3 regions of the Streptomyces sp. NPDC052042 genome follow, and region 1 is predicted to be linked to each of the others. Evidence: riboswitches for the same ligand, from Rfam matches in the RefSeq annotation. Region 1 holds a riboswitch; each other region holds the start of a gene.
What was found. A riboswitch is a leader RNA that binds a small molecule or an ion and turns the genes downstream of it on or off. The one in region 1 is predicted to bind cobalamin.
Positions count from the first base shown of each region.

Region 2: it holds a riboswitch for cobalamin, as region 1 does, so the genes downstream of both, metE (5-methyltetrahydropteroyltriglutamate--homocysteine S-methyltransferase) here and ACIHCL_RS14220 (ABC transporter substrate-binding protein) in region 1, are expected to answer to the same signal.
Region 3: it holds a riboswitch for cobalamin, as region 1 does, so the genes downstream of both, nrdI (class Ib ribonucleoside-diphosphate reductase assembly flavoprotein NrdI) here and ACIHCL_RS14220 (ABC transporter substrate-binding protein) in region 1, are expected to answer to the same signal.

Region 1 is NZ_JBIUBU010000006.1:334,956-341,476, forward strand. It holds gene ACIHCL_RS14205 (response regulator) at 1-48, opposite strand, end outside; gene ACIHCL_RS14210 (sensor histidine kinase) at 20-1,258, opposite strand; gene ACIHCL_RS14215 (alpha/beta hydrolase) at 1,708-2,850, opposite strand; cobalamin riboswitch at 2,957-3,140, shown strand; gene ACIHCL_RS14220 (ABC transporter substrate-binding protein) at 3,183-4,214, shown strand; gene ACIHCL_RS14225 (FecCD family ABC transporter permease) at 4,211-5,353, shown strand; gene ACIHCL_RS14230 (ABC transporter ATP-binding protein) at 5,350-6,150, shown strand.
Region 2 is NZ_JBIUBU010000005.1:155,522-162,042, forward strand. It holds gene metE (5-methyltetrahydropteroyltriglutamate--homocysteine S-methyltransferase) at 1-1,564, opposite strand, end outside; cobalamin riboswitch at 1,733-1,955, opposite strand; gene ACIHCL_RS11905 (3-hydroxybutyryl-CoA dehydrogenase) at 2,144-3,013, opposite strand; gene aceB (malate synthase A) at 3,010-4,602, opposite strand; gene aceA (isocitrate lyase) at 4,863-6,146, opposite strand.
Region 3 is NZ_JBIUBU010000005.1:148,956-155,476, reverse strand. It holds gene metE (5-methyltetrahydropteroyltriglutamate--homocysteine S-methyltransferase) at 1-710, shown strand, start outside; gene ACIHCL_RS11895 (hypothetical protein) at 798-1,151, shown strand; cobalamin riboswitch at 1,216-1,439, shown strand; gene nrdI (class Ib ribonucleoside-diphosphate reductase assembly flavoprotein NrdI) at 1,605-2,045, shown strand; gene nrdE (class 1b ribonucleoside-diphosphate reductase subunit alpha) at 2,042-4,210, shown strand; gene nrdF (class 1b ribonucleoside-diphosphate reductase subunit beta) at 4,246-5,268, shown strand; partial or broken gene ACIHCL_RS11875 (citrate/2-methylcitrate synthase) at 5,628-5,838, opposite strand; gene ACIHCL_RS11870 (class I SAM-dependent RNA methyltransferase) at 6,033-6,521, opposite strand, start outside.

The sequences.
Region 1 (6,521 bases):
GCCCCGCAGCAGGGCCTGGTCATCGGCAAGCAGCACGCGGATCGTCATGCCCGTCCCTTCTCGGTGGTTCGCCCATGACCGGGCCGGGGCGCAACGGCAGCTCGGCCGTCACGGTGAAGCCGCCTTCCGGGCGGGCGCCCGCGTACAGCCGTCCGCCGACCGTGGAGGCGCGCTCGCGCATCCCGATCAGCCCGTGGCCCGCTCCCGGGTGGGTGTGGTTCGCCACGGTTCGCCCGTCGTTCTCGACCGTGATCGTCAGCCGCTCGGGCCGGTAGTGCAGGAACAGCCGGGCGTGATCGGCCCCCGCGTGCTTGTGCACATTGGTCAGGGCCTCCTGCACGATGCGGTACGCGGCCAGGTCGACCGCCGGGGCGAGCGGTTCGGCGACTCCGAGCCGGCTGTGGTTCACGGTCAGACCGGCCCTCTCGAACGACGCCAGGAGCGCCGGAACGCGGGCGAGGCCGGGCATCGGGTCGCGTGGCGTCACCGGGTCACCGGACTGCCGCAGCAGCCCGACGGTCACGCGCAGTTCGTCCAGGGCGGACCGGCTGGTGTCCCGGATGTCCTCCAGCGCGGCCAGGATCTTCTCCGGTCTCCGTTCCACGAGGTGGACCGCCACACCCGCCTGGGCGTTGATGAGGGCGATGTGATGGGCGACGATGTCGTGGAGTTCTCGGGCGATCCGCACCCGCTCGGCCGCCACCCGCTGCTGCGCCTCCTGTTCGCGGGTCCGCTCGGCGTGTTCCGCCCGCTCCTCCACCGCGGCCACATAGGCACGTCGTGAGCGCACCCCGTCACCGACGGCGGTGGGCAGAGCCGTCCACGCCAGCATCGCCGCGTTGTCGGGGGCCAGCCAGGAGCGCGGGTCGCACAGTACGGCGGCGCCCACGAGTATGGCGGCCGACAGGGGCGCCGCGGTCCAGGTCACGCGCCGGTCGGTGAGCACGGCGACGGTGTAGACCGACACCAGGACGGGGCTGATGACCAGCGGGCTCTCCCGGAATCCGAACACCTGGAAGGCCACCCCGCAGCCGACCGCCACGGCCAGTACGCCGACCGGGTGACGGCGCCGCCACACCAGCGCGGAGCAGCCGATGCCGGCCAGCACCACCGCCTGCCAGCGCAGGGAGAACTCGCGCTCGTGCGGAATGATCGAGGCGGCCACGACCGACAGGACGAACAGCACGACCAGGCCCACCGCCTCCATCACACCGAACCGGGACCGCTCCCCCCGCTTCCGAGCACTGTTCGCCGCCATGCCACCACCGTAGGGTCGGCGACCGCCCCGGGCATCGTCTCGCGGACGGGACGTTCGGCCTCCGCCACCGGTCGTCCGGCCCCTCCCGGCACCCCCGAAAGCCGGTGCCCACGCGTCCGCCGGGCCTTGGGCGGCGACCGGACCGAACGTCCGGCGGGGCCGTCACGATCGCCCGGCCGGATGCTCAGGACGGCTCCATTCGGCCGACGCCCGGCCGGTGCGGCGCCGCCGCGACGTCCCCGACACGCCGCTGCCCCACCCCGGCCGTTTCGCCGTGGGCGGGGCCGGGCCGGGCAACCTGCGGTACCACCGGTCGTCCGACGGGCGGCGGTTCGGTGGACGAGCGAGTGCGCGGGCGGACGACGCCGACGTACACCGGCGAGCGCGCGGACGGCCGACGGGCCGGATCCCCGGCCGGGGATCCGGCCCGTCGGCCGTCCGGCGTCGGTTCAGACGCCCTTCGTCGGGGCGATCCTCCCCACCCACGGCGACAGTTCGGTCGTCAGCCAGCGGAAGACCTGTGGCACCTGCCGCTTCCACAGTCCAATGGTGTGCGGTCCGGTCACCTGCGCCACCACCACCCGCGTCGGAGGTACCGCCGCCCGCCGCAGCGCGAGGCCGTCGCGATAGCCGTCGTCTCGGCTGCCCGAGAGGTAGAGCGCCACGCGCGGAGGCGTGGTCGCGTGGCGGAGGATCCACAACGGGTTGTTGACCCGCCGCAGCTCCGGGTCGCGGGCCGTGAGGGAGACGCGTTCGGCGGCCGGGTCGTTGTAGCCGGACAGGCCCACGGCGGCCCGGTACCGGTCGGGGTGGGCCAGTGCCATCTTGACGGCGCAGTGCGCCCCGGCCGAGAAGCCGGCCACCGCCCAGCCGCCGGCACTGCCGCGCGCGCGGAAGGTGTCGATCACCATCTGCCGGACGTCCACGCTCAGCCACGACTCGGCGTCCACGACGCCCGGTACGTTGGCGCATCCGGTGTCCTGACCGGCCAGCAGATTGGTGCGCGGTTCGACGAGGATGAACGGGGCGATCCCGCCGCTGCGCATCTCGGCCGCCAGCTGGGACTGAACCCGCAGGCTGCTGAACCACGCCTTGGCCGACCCGGGAAAGCCGCCGAGGAGTTCGACCACGGGGAACTTCTGGTGCCGGAACGCCGGCTGGTCGTACTGCGGCGGCAGCCACACGTACACCTCGCCGCGCACCCCCGACACCCGGCCGCGCAGCTGGGTGACACGGACGTTCGGCCCCATCCGGGGGTCGTGCGCGGGCTGGAACTCCTGGACGGTCTTCGGCTCGTTCGCCAGGTCCTTGTGGCTCCCGAGCCCGTCGCGCCCGAGGTCCGGGGCGGCGACGACGTGGTGTCCGGTGCCGAGCAGGTCGGACCAGCTGTCGTACAGCCCGTTGGTGTTGTTGACCACTACGAAGACGCTCAGCACGGCCGCTCCCTGCGCGAGGAGGACCATCGTCAGACGGGTCGCGCCGCGCACCACGGCGGGGCCGCGCACCCGCCCCCACAGCAGCAGGGGCAGCGTCACGCTGATCACGGCCAGCACGATCGTGGCCAGGAAGAAGGGTGTCCCCGTCAGGTTCATCACGGCACGGAGGATGTCGCACACAGGACGATGCTTTACCCGCTTTTCGACCTTTTTACGTCGAACGCGAGACGTCGGGAACCCCGTGTTGACGCCGCGACCTCGAAGAAACGTAGTATCAGCAGGTCATCGCCGCGACGGGAGACAGGAAGCCGGTGCGAATCCGGCACGGTCCCGCCACTGTGACCGGGGAGTGCAACCCTTCGACATGCCACTGCGCACGGCGCGGGAAGGCGGGGGGGAACGTCGATCCGGGAGTCAGGACACTGGCCTGTCGCGGGCCCGTTGTGAGGAGCGCGGACTCCCCAGGAAGGCTCTACGTGTACTTCGGCATGCTCGGCCGCCCCTGTTCTCCCTCTGCCCGGCCCCGTCGCACCCTGCGCGCCGCCGCCGGGGCCTTGGCCCTGACCACCGCCCTGCTGACGGCCGGCTGCGGCGCCGGTGACGACTCACCCGGAAAGCCACGGACGGGCGCGTCACCGGCCAAGGGTTTCCCCGTCACCGTCGACAACTGCGGCGTCACGACGACGTACGACGGACCGCCCTCGCGAGTGGTCACCATCCATCAGCACCCCGCCGAACTGATGCTCGCCCTGGGGCTGAAGGACCGCATGGCCGGTACCGCCTTCCCCGACTCGGCCGTCCTGCCCGAACTGAGCAAGGACTTCGCGGCCATACCCGAACTGGCGAAGAAGGAGCCGTCCTTCGAAACCGTCCTGGACGCGGAGCCGGACTTCGTCTACGGCGGCTACGGAAGCGCGTTCGCCGAGAACGAGGGCCGGTCGCGCAAGGCGTTCGCCGCGGCGGGCGTCGACACCTACCTCAACCGCGAGTACTGCGGCAGGAATCGGGTGACGATGCGGGACACCTACGACGAGATCCGCACCATCGGCGGCATCTTCGGCGTCCCGGACCGCTCCGCCGAACTGGTCGCCGATCTCCGCGGGCGCGTCGACCGGGCCGCCGCGGCGGTGAAGAACAGGCCCGCCGTACCCGTCTTCGTCTACGACAGCGGCGAGAAGACCGCCTTCACCGCGGGCGGGAAGGGCCTGGGCAACGACCTGATCGGCCTGGCGGGCGGCCGGAACGTCTTCGCGGACCTCGGCGACGTCTTCGGAGACGTCTCCTGGGAGCAGGTGGTGGCCCGCAAGCCCGAGGCCGTGGTGATCTACGACTACGCGGGCTCCGGCAGCGTCGAGCAGAAGAAGCGGTTCCTGCTCTCGCAGCCCGCCCTCGCCGACGTCCCGGCCATCAGGAACAAGCGGTTCGTGGTCCTGCCGCTGACCGCGACCCTCGTCGGCATCCGGTCGGCGTACGCCGTCGACGGCCTGGCGCGCGGCCTGCATCCCGAGAGCTTCCGATGACGCGGACGCCCGTGGGAACCGCCCCGGCCGATGGAACGGTCGAGGGGGCGGCCGACGGGGAGACGCGGCGCCAGCGGCGCCGCGGCAGCCCGTCGGGGCGCGTTCCGCTCGCTCTCGCGCTGACCGTCCTCGCGCTGCTGCTGGTGGCCTCCGTCACGGCGGGTCTGGCCATCGGCTCGGTGCGCGTACCGCCCGGCCAGGTGTGGGGCATCGTGACTCACGCGCTGGGCGCCGACTGGCGGGAGCCGTCCTGGACCCGGGCCCGGGAGACGATCGTCCTCGATGTGCGGGCGCCGCGGGTGCTGCTCGGTGCGGTGACCGGCGCCGGACTGGCGGTGGTGGGCACGGCCCTGCAGGCCCTGATCCGCAATCCGCTGGCCGAGCCGTACCTCCTGGGGGTGTCCTCCGGCGCGTCCCTGGGCGCGGTCTCCGTGATCGTGCTCGGCCTGGGCGCACTCGGCCCCGTCTCGCTGCCCGCCGCCGCGTTCGCCGGTGCCCTGGGCGCACTGGTGTTGGTGTACGCGGTCGCGCGCACCGGCGGCCGCATCACCTCCTCGCGGCTCGTGCTGTCCGGTGTCGCGGTCGCGTCGATCCTGACCGCGGTGACCAATCTGCTGCTGCTCACCACGGGCCGGGGCCACGAGGCCCGTGCCGTCCTCGCCTGGACCCTCGGCGGCCTGGGCGGAGCCGGCTGGGACGCGCTGTGGCTGCCGGTCGTCGCCCTGCTGCTGGGCATCACCGTCCTCCTGGTGCAGGCACGGAACCTGAACCTGCTCCTGGCGGGCGAGGAGGCCGCGGGCACGATGGGGCTCGACGTGGCCCGGTTCCGGGCACGCATGTTCATCCTGCTGTCTCTCGTCACCGGCATCCTGGTCGCGGCGGCGGGGCCGATCGGCTTCGTCGGTCTGATGCTGCCGCACACCGTGCGGCTCCTCGTCGGCGGCGAGCACCGCCGCGTCCTGCCAACAGCCGCTCTCGGCGGAGCCGTCTTCCTGATCTGGGCCGACATCGCCGCCCGCACCGTCGCGGCACCGATGGAACTCCCGGTGGGAGTCCTCACCGCGCTGTGCGGCGGACCCTTCTTCCTCTGGCTCATGCGCCGCGACGCCCGACGCAGCGCCGCAGGAGGAACGGCATGAGCGACACGACCGAACACACCGCCGGCGCCGCCCTGACCGTCGACGGCGTCACCCTGACGGCCGGTGCGCGCCACCTGGTCCGGGACGTCACCCTCCGGGCCCGCCCGGGTGAGGTCATCGGCCTGGTCGGTCCCAACGGCAGCGGCAAGTCCAGTCTGCTGCGCGCCGTCTACCGTGTGCTGCGCCCCGACACCGGACGCATACGGATCGATGACGCCGACGCCTGGCACCTGCCCGTGCGCGGGCTGGCGCGCATCCTGGCCGCGGTGGTCCAGGAACCGGCCACCGCCTTCGATCTGACGGTCCGTGAGGTCGTTGCCATGGGCCGTACACCGCACAAGGGGCTGTTCGACGGCGACACCGCCGAGGACGCGCGGCTGATCACCTCGGCGCTCGCGTCCGTGGACGCGACCGCCCTCGCGGACCACCCCTTCGACCGTCTTTCCGGCGGCGAGCGCCAGCGGGTGCTCATCGCCCGGGCGCTCGCCCAACAGCCCTCGCTGCTCGTCCTCGACGAGCCGACCAACCATCTGGACATCCGCCACCAACTCGACGTGCTCGGCGCACTGCAGCGGCTTCCCGCCACCGTTCTGGTCGCACTCCACGACCTCAACCTGGCGGCGTACTACTGCGATCGCCTCTACGTCCTGCGCGGGGGTGAGGTCACGGCGTCGGGCCCGCCCGCCGACGTGCTGACCGCGGAACTGCTGCGTGAGGTGTACGGAGTGGCCGGCGAGGTCGTCGTGCATCCCCGCACGGGAGCACCCCAGGTGACCTTCCTGCCGGGAGAGCGGTAGCCCGGCCGGCCGACGGCGGCCGACGACTCCGCTCCCTGAACGGGCGGGCGACGGAGGGCGGTCCGGCACCCGAGTCGCGTACGCCGGACGCCCGGCCGCCGCACAACCCTGGCTTCCCGGCCCGTGGTCCCCTCGCGGTGCGTGTCGTCCCGAGGGCCACCCGGAATGCGGAACGCCGTACGGCCCCTCCCGCGGAGCGCTCCCGCCGCACGACGCACCCACCCCTTTCCCGTGGCCTGTTCGCCGATCGGCCGACTGTCATTCACTAAACGGAAGCTGACTGTCCGTCACCGTGCATACAATTCCTGGCGAACACCGGGTCCCGACAGTCCGCCCGGTCCGCACCACCGAGCCCGGCCGAGCCGACAAAG
Region 2 (6,521 bases), on a different contig from region 1:
CGTGCTGCGTGGCGAGGTAGCCGGTGAGCCGCTCGGCGAAGTACTGCACCATGTCGTTGCGTTCGGCCTCGCCGTGCACCAGGACATCGATGCCGGCCTTCTCCTGGAAGGCGATGACCTCCTGGATCTCCGCCCTGATGCGCTCCTCGTACCCGGCCGTGTCGATCCGCCCGGCGCGCAGGTCGGCGCGGGCGGTGCGCAGTTCACCGGTCTGCGGGAACGAGCCGATGGTCGTCGTGGGCAGCAGCGGCAGTCCGAGGTGGGCGCGCTGGGCGGCTGCCCGCTCGGCGTACGGCTGGGAACGGCGCGCGTCGGCGGCCGTCACGGCCTCGGAGCGGGCCCGGACGGCGGGGTCATGCGTGATCGGCGAGTTTGCGCGGGAGGCGAGGTCGGCCCGGTTGGCGGCGAGTTCGGCGGCGATCGAACCGGTGCCGTGGGCGAGGCCCTTGGTGAGAGTGATGATCTCGGCGGTCTTCTGCTTGGCGAAGGCCAGCCAGCGCAGGATCTGCGGGTCGATGTCCCGCTCGGCAGTGGCGTCCAGCGGCACGTGCAGCAGGGAGCAGGAGGCGGCGACGTCGACCCGGTCGGCGAGCCCGAGAAGGGTGCCGAGGGTGGACAGCGACTTCTGCAGGTCGTTGATCCAGATGTTGCGGCCGTTGACGACACCGGCGATCAGGCGCTTGCCGGGCAGTCCGCCGACGGCGGCCAGGGCGTCCAGGTTGGCGGCGGCGGCCTCGGTGAAGTCCAGCGCCAGCCCGTCCACCGGTGCCTTGGCCAGCACCGGCAGGGCGTCGCCGAGCCGGTCGAAGTAGGAGGCGACGAGCAGTCTGGGCCGGTCGGTGAGGGCGCCGAGTTCGCGGTAGGCGCGCTCGGCGGCGTTCAGCTCGGCCGGGGTGCGGTCCTGCACGAGGGCGGGCTCGTCGAGCTGGACCCACTCGGCACCGGCCGCGCGCAGGTCGGCGATCACTTCGGCGTACACGGGGAGCAGCCGGTCCAGGAGGGTGAGCGGCTCGAAGTCGGCGGGTACGCCGGGGGCGGGCTTGGCGAGCAGGAGGTAGGTGACCGGGCCGACCAGCACGGGCCGTGCGGTGAGGTCCTGGGCGAGGGCTTCCTTCAGTTCGGCGACCTGCTTGGTGGAGTCGGCCGTGAAGACGGTGTCGGGGCCCAGTTCGGGGACCAGGTAGTGGTAGTTGGTGTCGAACCACTTGGTCATCTCCAGCGGAGCGACCTCCTGGGTACCGCGGGCCATCGCGAAATAGCCGTCCAGGGCGTCGGCGTCGACGGCGGCGCGGTGGCGTTCGGGGATCGCACCGACCATGACGGTGGTGTCGAGGACGTGGTCGTAGTACGAGAAGTCGCCGGTCGGGACTTCGTGGATGCCGGTGTCGGCGAGCTGCTGCCAGTTGGCGCGGCGCAGTTCGGCGGCAGTGTCCCGGAGGGCGTCGGCGGTGACGCGATCCTTCCAGTAGCCCTCGATGGCCTTCTTCAGTTCACGGTTCTGACCCTGGCGGGGGTAGCCGTACACGGTGGCCCGTGCTGCCGCGGCTGCGGACTTCGCTGTCACGGAGATCTCCTTCGCGAGATGAATCCCTGAGATCCCGGAGACGGGACGAGAGCGCGAAGGGAATGACGAACCGGACGGCCACGACCCCGCGCGGCAAAAGCACGGTCGTTCCGTCTGGTGTGTACGCCGACCCGCCCTCGAGGTCACCGGGATGTCCGCGCACGGATGGTCCGCACGCGGGCAGTTGGCAGGTCTTCGGACTCACGGGCACGCCCTCCGTCACGGAGGACACCTACTGGCCGTCGCTTCCCAGGCCCGGTACGTCGGACCCAGTGCGTATGACGGCGGTCGTTCCCGCTCACCGCTGCGGGGCAGTCCCGGATTCCCACCGGGTTCCCTCTTGCGACACCCCGCCTGGCGGACGGGGCGAACCAGCTGCTGCGGTCAGCCTACGGGGTCGTGCCAGGAAGGGAAGAGCGCCGTCCGGCATCCGGAAGGCGGGACAGGGCATGCGGCGGGTGGCACGGTGAAGGGGCGGGAGGCGCCGCACTTGCGCTTCCCGCCCTTTCTCGGTCGCGCCGCGCGGGACCTTCACCCCTGCGGCGTCGCGGGCCCCTCAGCCCGCGTCGTACCAGGCCCTCAGCCCTGGTCGTACGTGTGGAACCCCTGGCCGGTCTTCCGGCCGAGCAGTCCCGCCTGCACCATCCGCTGGAGCAGCGGCGGCGGCGCGTAGAGGGGTTCACGGAACTCGTCGTAGAGCGACTCGGCGATCGAGGCGACGGTGTCCAGGCCGATCAGATCGGCGAGCTTCAGTGGTCCCATCGGGTGGGCGCAGCCCAGTTCCATGCCCGCGTCGATGTCCGTGGCCGTGGCGAACCCGGACTCCGCCATCCTGACGGCGGAGAGCAGGTAGGGGACGAGCAGGGCGTTGACGACGAAGCCCGCCCGGTCCTGGGAGCGGATGACCGTTTTGCCGAGCGTGCGGGCCGCGAAGTCCTCCACCAGAGCTGTCGTCCCGGCCGACGTGTGCAGCGAGGTGACCACCTCGACCAGCGGCAGGACGGGGACGGGGTTGAAGAAGTGCAGGCCCACGACCCGGTCCGCGCGGGATGTCGCCATGCCCAGCCGCATGATCGGCAGGGAAGAGGTGTTGCTGGCCAGGACGGCCGCAGGATCTTCCACGATCTTGTCCAGGGCGGCGAAGACCTCGGTCTTGGCATCCGGATTCTCGATGACGGCCTCGACGACGAGCTGCCGGTCGCCCAGGTCGTCCAGGCTGCCGGAGAAGACGAGCCGGGCGTGAGCACCGTCGGCGGCCTCGCGGCTCAGCTTGCCGCGCCGTACGGCACGGTCCAGGGAGGCGGCGATCCGGTCCCTCGCGACGCGGGCGGCGACCGCGTCCACCTCGCAGACCACGGTGTCCAGCCCGGCCCTCGCGCACACCTCGGCAATCCCCGCCCCCATCTGCCCGCCGCCGACCACGCCGACGCGCGTGATGGCCGCGTTCACGCCTGTACCTCCGGCCTGCGCACGAGATGGCGGGTGTAGGCGTCGGGGGTGAAGAACAGCGGCAACTCGCCTGTCAGCGCGGTACGTTCGAAGAGTGCGCGGATGTCCTCGGCAGGCGACAACGGGTGCTCGGCGCCGAGCACCATGATCTCGTCGGCGAGCAGCCCCATCACTGTCTCGCGGTCGATCACCCGGTGCCGCAGCCACTGCCAGATCTGCACACGGGCGATCTCGGCGGTGGCCGCGTCCTCCATCAGCCCGTCGATGGCACCCGCGCCCTGCCCCCGTAGCCAGGCAGCGTAGTACCGCAGCGCGACGGCGATGTTGGTGCGCACGCCGTCAGGGGTGGGCGGGCCGCTGATGCGGCGCACGGACAGCAGGTCGGCCGGGGTGACCTCGACGTCGTCGCGGGTGCGGTCGAGTTGGTGGGGCCGTTCACCGAGGACACCGTCGAACACCTCACGGCAGACGGGGACGAGTGCCGGATGGGCGACCCAGGAGCCGTCGAAGCCGTCCTCGGCCTCCCGCTCCTTGTCCAGCCGGACCTTGGCGAACGCGGCCTCGTTCGCGGCCGGGTCCTTGCCGGGGACCTGTGCGGCCATGCCGCCGATGGCGTGGGCGCCGCGCTTGTGGCAGGTGCGGACGAGGAGTTCGGTGTAGGCCCGCATGAAGGGCGCGGTCATCGTCACCTTGGCGCGGTCGGGCAGCAGGAAGTCGCTGCGGTGCCCGAAGGTCTTGATCATGCTGAAGAGGTAGTCCCAGCGGCCGGCGTTCAGTCCGGCGCTGTGCTCGCGCAGTTCGTAGAGGATCTCCTCCATCTCGAACGCGGCGGTGATCGTCTCGATGAGCACGGTGGCGCGGATCGTGCCGCGCGGGATGCCGAGCAGCTCCTGGGCGAGGACGAACACGTCGTTCCACAGCCGGGCCTCGTACCGGTTCTCCAGCTTCGGCAGGTAGAAGTACGGGCCGTACCCGGCGTCGATCTGCCGCTGCGCGCAGTGGAAGAAGTACAGCCCGAAGTCGACGAGCGCGGCGGGTACCGGGCGGCCGTCGAACTCCAGGTGCTCCTCGTCCAAGTGCCAGCCGCGCGGTCGGACCATGATGGTGGCGAGCTGTTCGCCGAGCCGGTACTCCTTGCCCTCGGGCGTGGTGAAGTCGATCCGGCGCTCGATGGCGTCCAGGAGAGTGAGCTGTCCGCCGATGATGTTGTCCCACAGGGGCGCGGTGGCGTCCTCGAAGTCCGCCATCCACACCCGGGCGCCGGAGTTGAGTGCGTTGACGGCCATACGGCGGTCCGGTGGCCCGGTGATCTCCACCCGCCGGTCGGTCAGACCGGGCGCGGGCGGCGCCACCCGCCAGCCGTCGTCGGCCCGGACCGCGGCGGTGACCATGGGGAAGTCGAGGGGCGAGCCCGCCGCCAGTCGCAGGACCTGCCGGCGGCGTTCCTTCATCAGGTCCCGCCGACGCGACTCGAACGCCTCGACGAGGCGGCCGAGGAAGTCCAGGGCGGCGGGGGTGAGGATCTCGTCGTGCCGGTGACGGGGCGCGGCGAGGACACGGACCTGCTGGGTGAGTGCGGTGGTGGTCATCGGGCTCTCCTGAGAGGTGGGAGCGGAGGGGACGGAGACTGTTCGTCCCCTCCGCCGGCCGGGGTCGGCCGGCGGAGGGGCGTCCGGCTCGGTGGCCTAGTGCCGCATCAGGCAACGTTCGCCCCGTCGCGACGCCCGGCACGCCCTCTCGCTGCACCGGCCGAAAACCCGGGTACGTCCAGTACGAGGGTTTCCGGCCGGCACACCGAGAGCACGCACCGGACGCGCTCCTTGACGGGCAAACGTCGCCTGCCGCGGCACTAGTGGAACTGCTCTTCCTCCGTGGACCCAGTCAGGGCGGTGGTGGAGGAGGCGGGGTTGACGGCCGTGGAGACGAGGTCGAAGTAGCCGGTGCCGACCTCGCGCTGGTGCTTGATGGCGGTGAAGCCCTGTGCCTGCGCGGCGAACTCCCTCTCCTGGAGGTCGACGTAGGCGGTCATGCCGTGCTCGGCGTAGCCCCGGGCGAGGTCGAACATGCCGTGGTTGAGCGAGTGGAACCCGGCCAGGGTGATGAACTGGAAGCGGTAGCCCATCGCGCCCAGCTCGCGCTGGAACTTGGCGATCTGGTCGTCGTCCAGCGCTGCCTTCCAGTTGAAGGACGGCGAGCAGTTGTAGGCCAGCATCTGGTCCGGGTACTGCGCGTGGATCGCCTCGGCGAACTCGCGGGCCTGCGCCAGGTCCGGGGTACCGGTCTCCACCCAGATCAGGTCGGCGTAGGGGGCGTAGGCGAGGCCGCGCGCGATGACCGGCGCCATGCCGTTGCGGACCCGGTAGAAGCCCTCCGCGGTGCGTTCCCCGGTGACGAATTCGGCGTCGCGCTCATCGACGTCGGTGGTGAGCAGATTGGCGGCGAGGGCGTCGGTGCGGGCGATGATCACCGTGGGCACGTCGGCGAGGTCGGCGGCGAGACGGGCCGCGTTCAGGGTGCGGATGTGCTGCGAGGTCGGTACCAGGACCTTGCCGCCGAGGTGGCCGCACTTCTTCTCGGAGGCGAGCTGGTCCTCGTAGTGGATGCCTGCGGCACCGGCGGCGATCATCGCCTTGGTCAGCTCGAAGGCGTTCAGCGGGCCGCCGAAGCCGGCCTCCGCGTCCGCGACGATCGGCGCGAGCCAGTCGGTCGTGTCACCGGCGCCCTCCGCGGTGGCGATCTGGTCGGCCCGCAGCAGGGCGTTGTTGATCCGACGGACCACCTGGGGGACGGAGTTGGCCGGGTACAGGCTCTGGTCGGGGTAGGTGTGGCCGGCCTGGTTGGCGTCGGCGGCGACCTGCCAGCCGGACAGGTAGATGGCCTGGAGCCCGGCCTTCACCTGCTGCACCGCCTGGCCGCCGGTGAGCGCGCCGAGCGCGTGGATGTAGTTCTGCTCGTGCAGCTGCCGCCACAGCCGTTCGGCGCCGCGCCGGGCCAGGGTGTGCTCCTCACGCACGCTGCCGGACAGGCGTACGACGTCCTCGGCGGTGTAGGTGCGCTCGATGCCCTGCCAGCGCGGATCGGTGTCCCAACGGCGGGTCAGTTCCTCGGCCGCTTGGATGCTCGCTTCTGCCATGACTGTCACCGTCTCCTCGGTCTGTGCTGGCTGCCAATCCCGCCGTCCGGATGAACAGAGGTGGCACTGCGTGTCGTATGGCTCAGGGTGCGGCCCGCCGTCACCGGGAGGTGGAGCTGAGCAATGTTGCCGGTGCAGATCGCTGCCACTGCCGGGGTCTCCGACGTCAGGGAGGAAATCGTGCCCCGATTCCGGGCTGTGACCGCCTGATCCGGCGGGCCGCACTACGACTTTGGCACTGGCACTGAGTGTCATCAAGCTGGGATCGGTGCCAATCTGTGCGAATCTTCCCGCCACCTTTTGCCAATCTTGCGAAGGGTTCAGGGATGGATCGCTCCCGTACGCTGACCGGAGTGGGATCACGGTGCGGAGGAG
Region 3 (6,521 bases), on a different contig from region 1:
TGGCCGGGGACATCTCGCGCCCCGAGCCGATGACGGTGCGCTGGACGTCGTACGCGCAGTCACTGAGCGACCGCCCGGTCAAGGGCATGCTCACCGGGCCGGTCACCATGCTCGCCTGGTCCTTCGTCCGCGACGACCAGCCCCTCGGCGACACCGCCCGCCAGGTCGCCCTCGCCCTGCGCGACGAGGTCACCGATCTGGAGGCGGCCGGCACCTCGGTCATCCAGGTCGACGAGCCCGCGCTGCGCGAGACGCTGCCGCTGCGGGCCGCCGACCACGCCGACTACCTGGCGTGGGCCACCGAAGCGTTCCGTCTGACGACGGGCGGTGTGCGGCCGGACACCCAGATCCACACGCACATGTGCTACGCCGAATTCGGTGACATCGTCCAGGCCATCGACGACCTCGACGCCGACGTCATCAGCCTGGAGGCCGCCCGCTCCCACATGCAGGTCGCCCACGAACTCGCCGCCCACGGCTACCCCCGCGAGGCCGGACCGGGCGTCTACGACATCCACTCCCCGCGCATCCCGAGCACCGACGAGGCAGCGGACCTCCTGCGCACCGGGCTGGAGGCCATCCCCGCCGAACGGCTGTGGGTCAATCCCGACTGCGGCCTGAAGACCCGCGGCTGGCCCGAGACCCGCGCCTCCCTGGAGAACCTCGTCGCCGCCGCCCGCACCGTCCGGAGTGAGCTGCCCGCCTCCTGACCGAGAAACCCAGTGGGCCGGGACGCCACAAGCGTCCCGGCCCGTCCCACAACACCGCCAAAACCAAGGCAGGAAGGGGGGCCAACGGTGCGCGGCAAACCGCGACAGGTCGTCGTGGACGGCAGGCCCATGATCGCCATGTCCGAGAAGCAGTTCGAGAGCCTGCTGGCCATGCGCAGACAGCTCGGCAGCCAGACCGCCAAGATGCGGATGCTGCGTGACACGCTGGCCGACCTGGGCGAGTTCCTGGACTCCGTGGCCGAGGCGCTCGACGCCGACGCGTCACCCGAGCCAGAGGAGATCAGGCCCCCTTCCAACCCCCCACATCCCGAGCCGGTACTGGTCACCGAGATACGCCGACGCGCACAACAGCTACGCACCATCACCGGGGCAGGACGCACTCCAAGAGGCCGGCGCCCGTCCGACCGCACCAGAACTTAGGTATACCTAAGTTTCTCGTGCGACACAATATCTGGGGCGTGCACGCTCACCATCTTCTAGATGTAGTGTTGATGGTGCTGGTGGTTCGCCGGGCACTCCTGTGTTCGGCGTCGCAAGAGGGAACCCGGTGCAAGACCGGGACTGCCCCGCAGCGGTGAGCGGGAACGACCGCCGTCATACGCACTGGGCCCGACCTGCCGGGCCTGGGAAGCGACGGCCAGTAGGGATCTCGTACGACACGAGACACGCCCGCGAGTCCGAAGACCTGCCACCGGTGCGTACGCCGGACAGCGGTGTGCGCGCTCCGAGGCCCCGAGGGAGGGCCAGGTGGCAGACGCACGGTTCCGGGTGAGGCGTATTGTCCGCCGCCCCATCTCGCCGTACGTGCCGCGCCGCTCCTCCCCTCCCGGTCCTCGGGCGATGACGGGAGCGAGCGAGAGGAGGCGGCGGCCGATGAGCGGTCTCGTGTATTTCTCCAGCGTCTCGGAGAACACCAGGCGCTTCGTGGAGAAGCTGGGCCTGCCGGCCACGCGCATCCCCCTGCACCCACGCCATGAGGGCATGCCGCGGGTGGACGGGCCGTATGTGCTGATCACGCCGACCTACGGCGGCGGCGAACGCGCCGGCGCGGTCCCCAAACAGGTGATCCGCTTTCTGAACATCGAGGCCAACCGCGCACTGCTGCGCGGAGTCATCGCCTCCGGCAACGCCAACTTCGGCGCCGAGTACTGCCTGGCCGGCCGGGTCATCTCGGCGAAGTGCCAGGTCCCGGAGCTGTACCGATTCGAACTGCTCGGCACGGACCGCGACGTCCGCGCCGTGAGGGAAGGGCTGCAGGAATTTTGGACACGACACTCGTCAACCAGTCGGACGGCGGAGCGACAGGCAGCATGAACACCCTCACCACGGCGATCACGGTCCCCGCGGACCAGCGCGAGTCGGTCGGCACGCGCAAGGACTACCACGCGCTGAACGCCATGCTGAACATGTACGACTGCGACGGCCGCATCCAGTTCGACAAGGACCGCGAGGCCGTCCGGCAGTACTTCCTCCAGCACGTGAACCCGAACACGGTGGAGTTCGGATCGCTGAAGGAGAAGATCGACTATCTCATCGGACACGACTACTACGAGGAGGCGTCAATCCGGCGCTACCGGTGGGAGTTCCTGGAGGGCCTCTACGCACAGGCGTACGCCCACGAACACCGCTTCCGCACCTTCCTGGGCGCGTTCAAGTACTACACCTCGTACACGCTGAAGAGCTTCGACGGCTCCCGCCACCTGGAACGGTACGAGGACCGGGTCGTCGCCACCGCCCTGTTCCTCGGCGCCGGCGACGAGACGCTCGCCTCCCGCCTGGTCGACGAGATGATGACCGGCCGCTTCCAGCCCGCCACCCCCACCTTCCTCAACGCGGGCAAGGCCCAGCGCGGCGAGCTGGTCTCCTGCTTCCTCCTCCGTGTCGAGGACAACCTGGAGTCCATCGGACGCGGCATCAACTCCGCGCTGCAGCTGTCCAAGCGGGGCGGCGGAGTGGCGCTGCTCCTGACGAACCTGCGGGAACAGGGCGCCCCGATCAAGAAGATCGAGAACCAGTCGTCCGGCGTCGTGCCCGTGATGAAGCTGCTGGAGGACTCCTTCTCCTACGCCAACCAGCTCGGCGCGCGCCAGGGCGCGGGCGCGGTGTACCTGCACGCCCATCACCCTGACATCATGCGGTTCCTGGACACCAAGCGGGAGAACGCGGACGAGAAGATCCGCATCAAGACGCTCTCGCTCGGCGTGGTCGTCCCGGACATCACCTTCGAACTGGCCAAGCGCAACGAGGACATGCACCTGTTCTCGCCGTACGACGTCGAGCGCGAGTACGGCAAGCCGCTGGCCGACCTGTCCGTGAGCGAGCACTACGACGAGATGGTCGCCAACCCGCGCATCCGCAAGACCACCCTCAGCGCACGTGAGTTCTTCAAGACGATCGCGGAGCTCCAGTTCGAGTCCGGCTACCCCTACCTGCTCTTCGAGGACACGGTGAACCGGGCCAATCCGATCCCGGGCTGGATCAACATGTCCAACCTGTGCTCGGAGATCCTTCAGGTCAACACACCGAGCACGTACGACGCCTCGCTCGGCTACGAGACGGTCGGCAAGGACATCTCCTGCAACCTGGGCTCGCTCAACATCGCCGCCGCGATGGCCTCCCCCGACCTCGGCGCGACCATCGAGACCGCTGTGCGCGGCCTGACCTCCGTCTCCGACCAGTCGAACATCGACGCCGTGCCGTCCGTGGCGCACGGCAACGACCTCTCCCACTCCATCGGCCTCGGCCAGATGAACCTGCACGGCTACCTCGCCTCCAAGCACATCCACTACGGCAGCGAGGAAGGGGTGGACTTCACCAACATGTACTTCTACGCGGTCGCCTTCCATGCCCTGCGCGCCTCCAACCGCATCGCGATCGAGCGCGGCACCGCCTTCGACGGCTTCGAGAAGACCGCGTACGCCGACGGCTCCTACTTCGACAAGTACACCGAGCGGGTGTGGGAGCCGGCCACCGAGCGGGTCCGGGCTCTGTTCGCCGATACGGGGATCACCCTGCCCACGCAGGCCGACTGGCGCGAGCTGAAGGAGTCCGTGCGGGAGCACGGCATCTACAACCAGTATCTCCAGGCCGTGCCGCCGACCGGCTCCATCAGCTACATCAACGACTCGACCGCCTCCATCCACCCGATCGCCTCGAAGGTGGAGATCCGCAAGGAGGGCAAGCTCGGCCGCGTCTACTACCCGGCGCCGCACATGGACAACGACAACCTGGAGTATTTCCGGGACGCGTACGAGATCGGCTACGAGAAGATCATCGACACCTACGCGGCGGCCACCCAGCACGTCGACCAGGGCCTGAGCTGCACCCTCTTCTTCCGGGACACGGCCACCACGCGCGACCTGAACAAGGCGCAGATCCATGCCTGGCGCAAGGGCATCAAGACCCTCTACTACATCCGGCTGCGTCAGGAGGCCCTGGAAGGCACCGAGATCGAGAACTGCCTGTCCTGCACCTTGTGACGCCGCCCCCTACCGACTTCCTGGAAGCACGCACCATGACCACGACTCCCGCCCCGCTGACCGAGCTGTCGGTCACGCCGCCCTCCTACCGCCACGACCCGGCCGCCCGGCTGCGACCGGTCAACTGGAACCGCGTCACCGACGAGAAGGACCTGGAGGTGTGGAACCGGCTCACGGCCAACTTCTGGCTGCCCGAGAAGGTACCGCTCTCCAACGACGTGAACGCCTGGCAGCAGCGGCTCACCGTCGAGGAACGCACGCTCACCATGCGCGTGTTCACCGGCCTGACCATGCTCGACACCGTGCAGGCCACGGTCGGTGAGATCGTCCAGATCCAGGACGCCCGCACCGAGCACGAAGAGGCCGTCTACACCAACATCGCCTTCATGCAGGCCGTGCACGCCCGTAGCTACTCCTCCGTCTTCTCCACCCTCTCCAACACCCCGGAGATCGACGACGCATACCGCTGGGCCGTCGGCAACGACGTTCTCCAGCAGCGCTGCAAGACGGTCCTGAAGTACTACTACGGCGACGACCCGCTCAAGCGGAAGGTCGCCTCCACGCTCCTGTCGTCGCTGCTGCTGTACGCGGGCTTCTACCTCCCGCTGCACTTCTCCACGCACGCCCTGCTCACCAACACGGCCGACATGATCCGGCTGATCCTGCGCGACAAGGCGGTGCACGGCTACTACTCCGGCTACAAGTACCAGCGCGGCCTGGAGAAGCTCGACTCCGCCGGGCAGGAGGAGATGCGGGCGTTCACATACGATCTGCTGGAGGAGCTGTACCAGTTGGAGCTCCAGTACTCGGGTGAACTGTACGAGCCGCTCGGGCTGATGGACGACGTGGCCGTCTTCGTCCGGTACAACGCCAACAAGGCGCTGATGAACCTCGGCTACCCGGCCCGCTTCGGCGCGGAGGAGACCGAGGTGAACCCGGAGATCCTGGCCGCCCTTTCACCGGGTGCGGACGAAAACCACGACTTCTTCTCCGGCTCCGGATCGTCGTACGTCATGGGCAAAGCGGAGGACACCGCCGACGACGACTGGGACTTCTGAGAGGTTGACAAGTCCGGCGAACCCAGCGTGCCCGCCGCGCGCACGGCGTCCGGCCCGCAGGGCTCGTGCGTGCTGCTCAAGCATGGCGAGATCTTCCTCAAGGGCCGTGACCGTCACCGCTTCACCGAGAGGCCGCACGACACCTGCGGCTCTCACTGCGCGGGATCGGCGGCTCGACGTGGATCAAAACGGCCCAGAACGTGACCGTGCTGGGCGGCCGGGTGTCCCAAGAGGCCCTGCTGGAGCGGGCGCGCAGGTGATCGGCCTCAACTCCGTGGAGCCGGCCGTGCGAGTGCCCAGCGATCTGGACGCCAGGTGGCCAGCCAGACGCCGGCCAATCCGGTCGCCGTGGACGAGGCGGCGGCACTGCCCGTGATGCGGCTCATCACGAAGATGGGTGTGAAGGCCGGGATGTCGAAGCCCATGAGGTGATAGGCGAGCCCGGCAGGATAGTCCAGGATCGGATGGCTGCCCTTGCGATTGATCACGGCGTGCCGCAGGGCCGCGTGGCGAGCCGGTCACCTCGGGGTCGGCGGCACGCGCCACCAGCCGGTCGAGGGCGTCCCCCATGGGTTGGACGGTGCGGGCCGCGTTCTCGGTGGCACCCCATCAACTCTCGTCACGACAGGACCTGACCTGCCCAACAGTTTACCTGACACCCCATCAGGACGAGCGCCAAATGAGCGTCACGAGCACCATTTCAGCGTCAGGATATCGCCCGCAACGCCCACACCGCACATCATGCGCACGCCCGAAACCGCAGGTCAGGAACCCTTCGCGGCCGGTTCAAGGATCGCGACGCACTCCACATGGTGCGTCATCGGAAACAGGTCGAACGCCCGCAGCGTCCGCACCCGGTAACCCCCCTCGCGGAAGTACGCCAAGTCGCGGGCGAGGGCGGCCGGGTCGCAGGCCACGTAGGCGATGCGGCGGGCGCCGAGGGTGGTGAGGCGGGCGACCGTCTGCTTGCCGGCGCCGGCCCTGGGCGGGTCCAGGACGATGAGATCGGTCTCGGTGATGCCGGTGCGCGGGAGGACCTGGTCGACCTTGCCGTGCTCGATGCGAACCCGGTCCAGGTCCTTGAGGTTGTGCCGGGCGTCCTCGACGGCGCGCTTGCCGGACTCGATGCCGAGGACCGCGCCCTTCTCGCCGACGCGCTGGCCGAGGGCGCCGGCGAACAGGCCGACGCCGCAGTACAGGTCGAGGGCGGTGTCGCCCTTGCGGGGCAGCAGGCCCTGCATGACGGCGCGGAC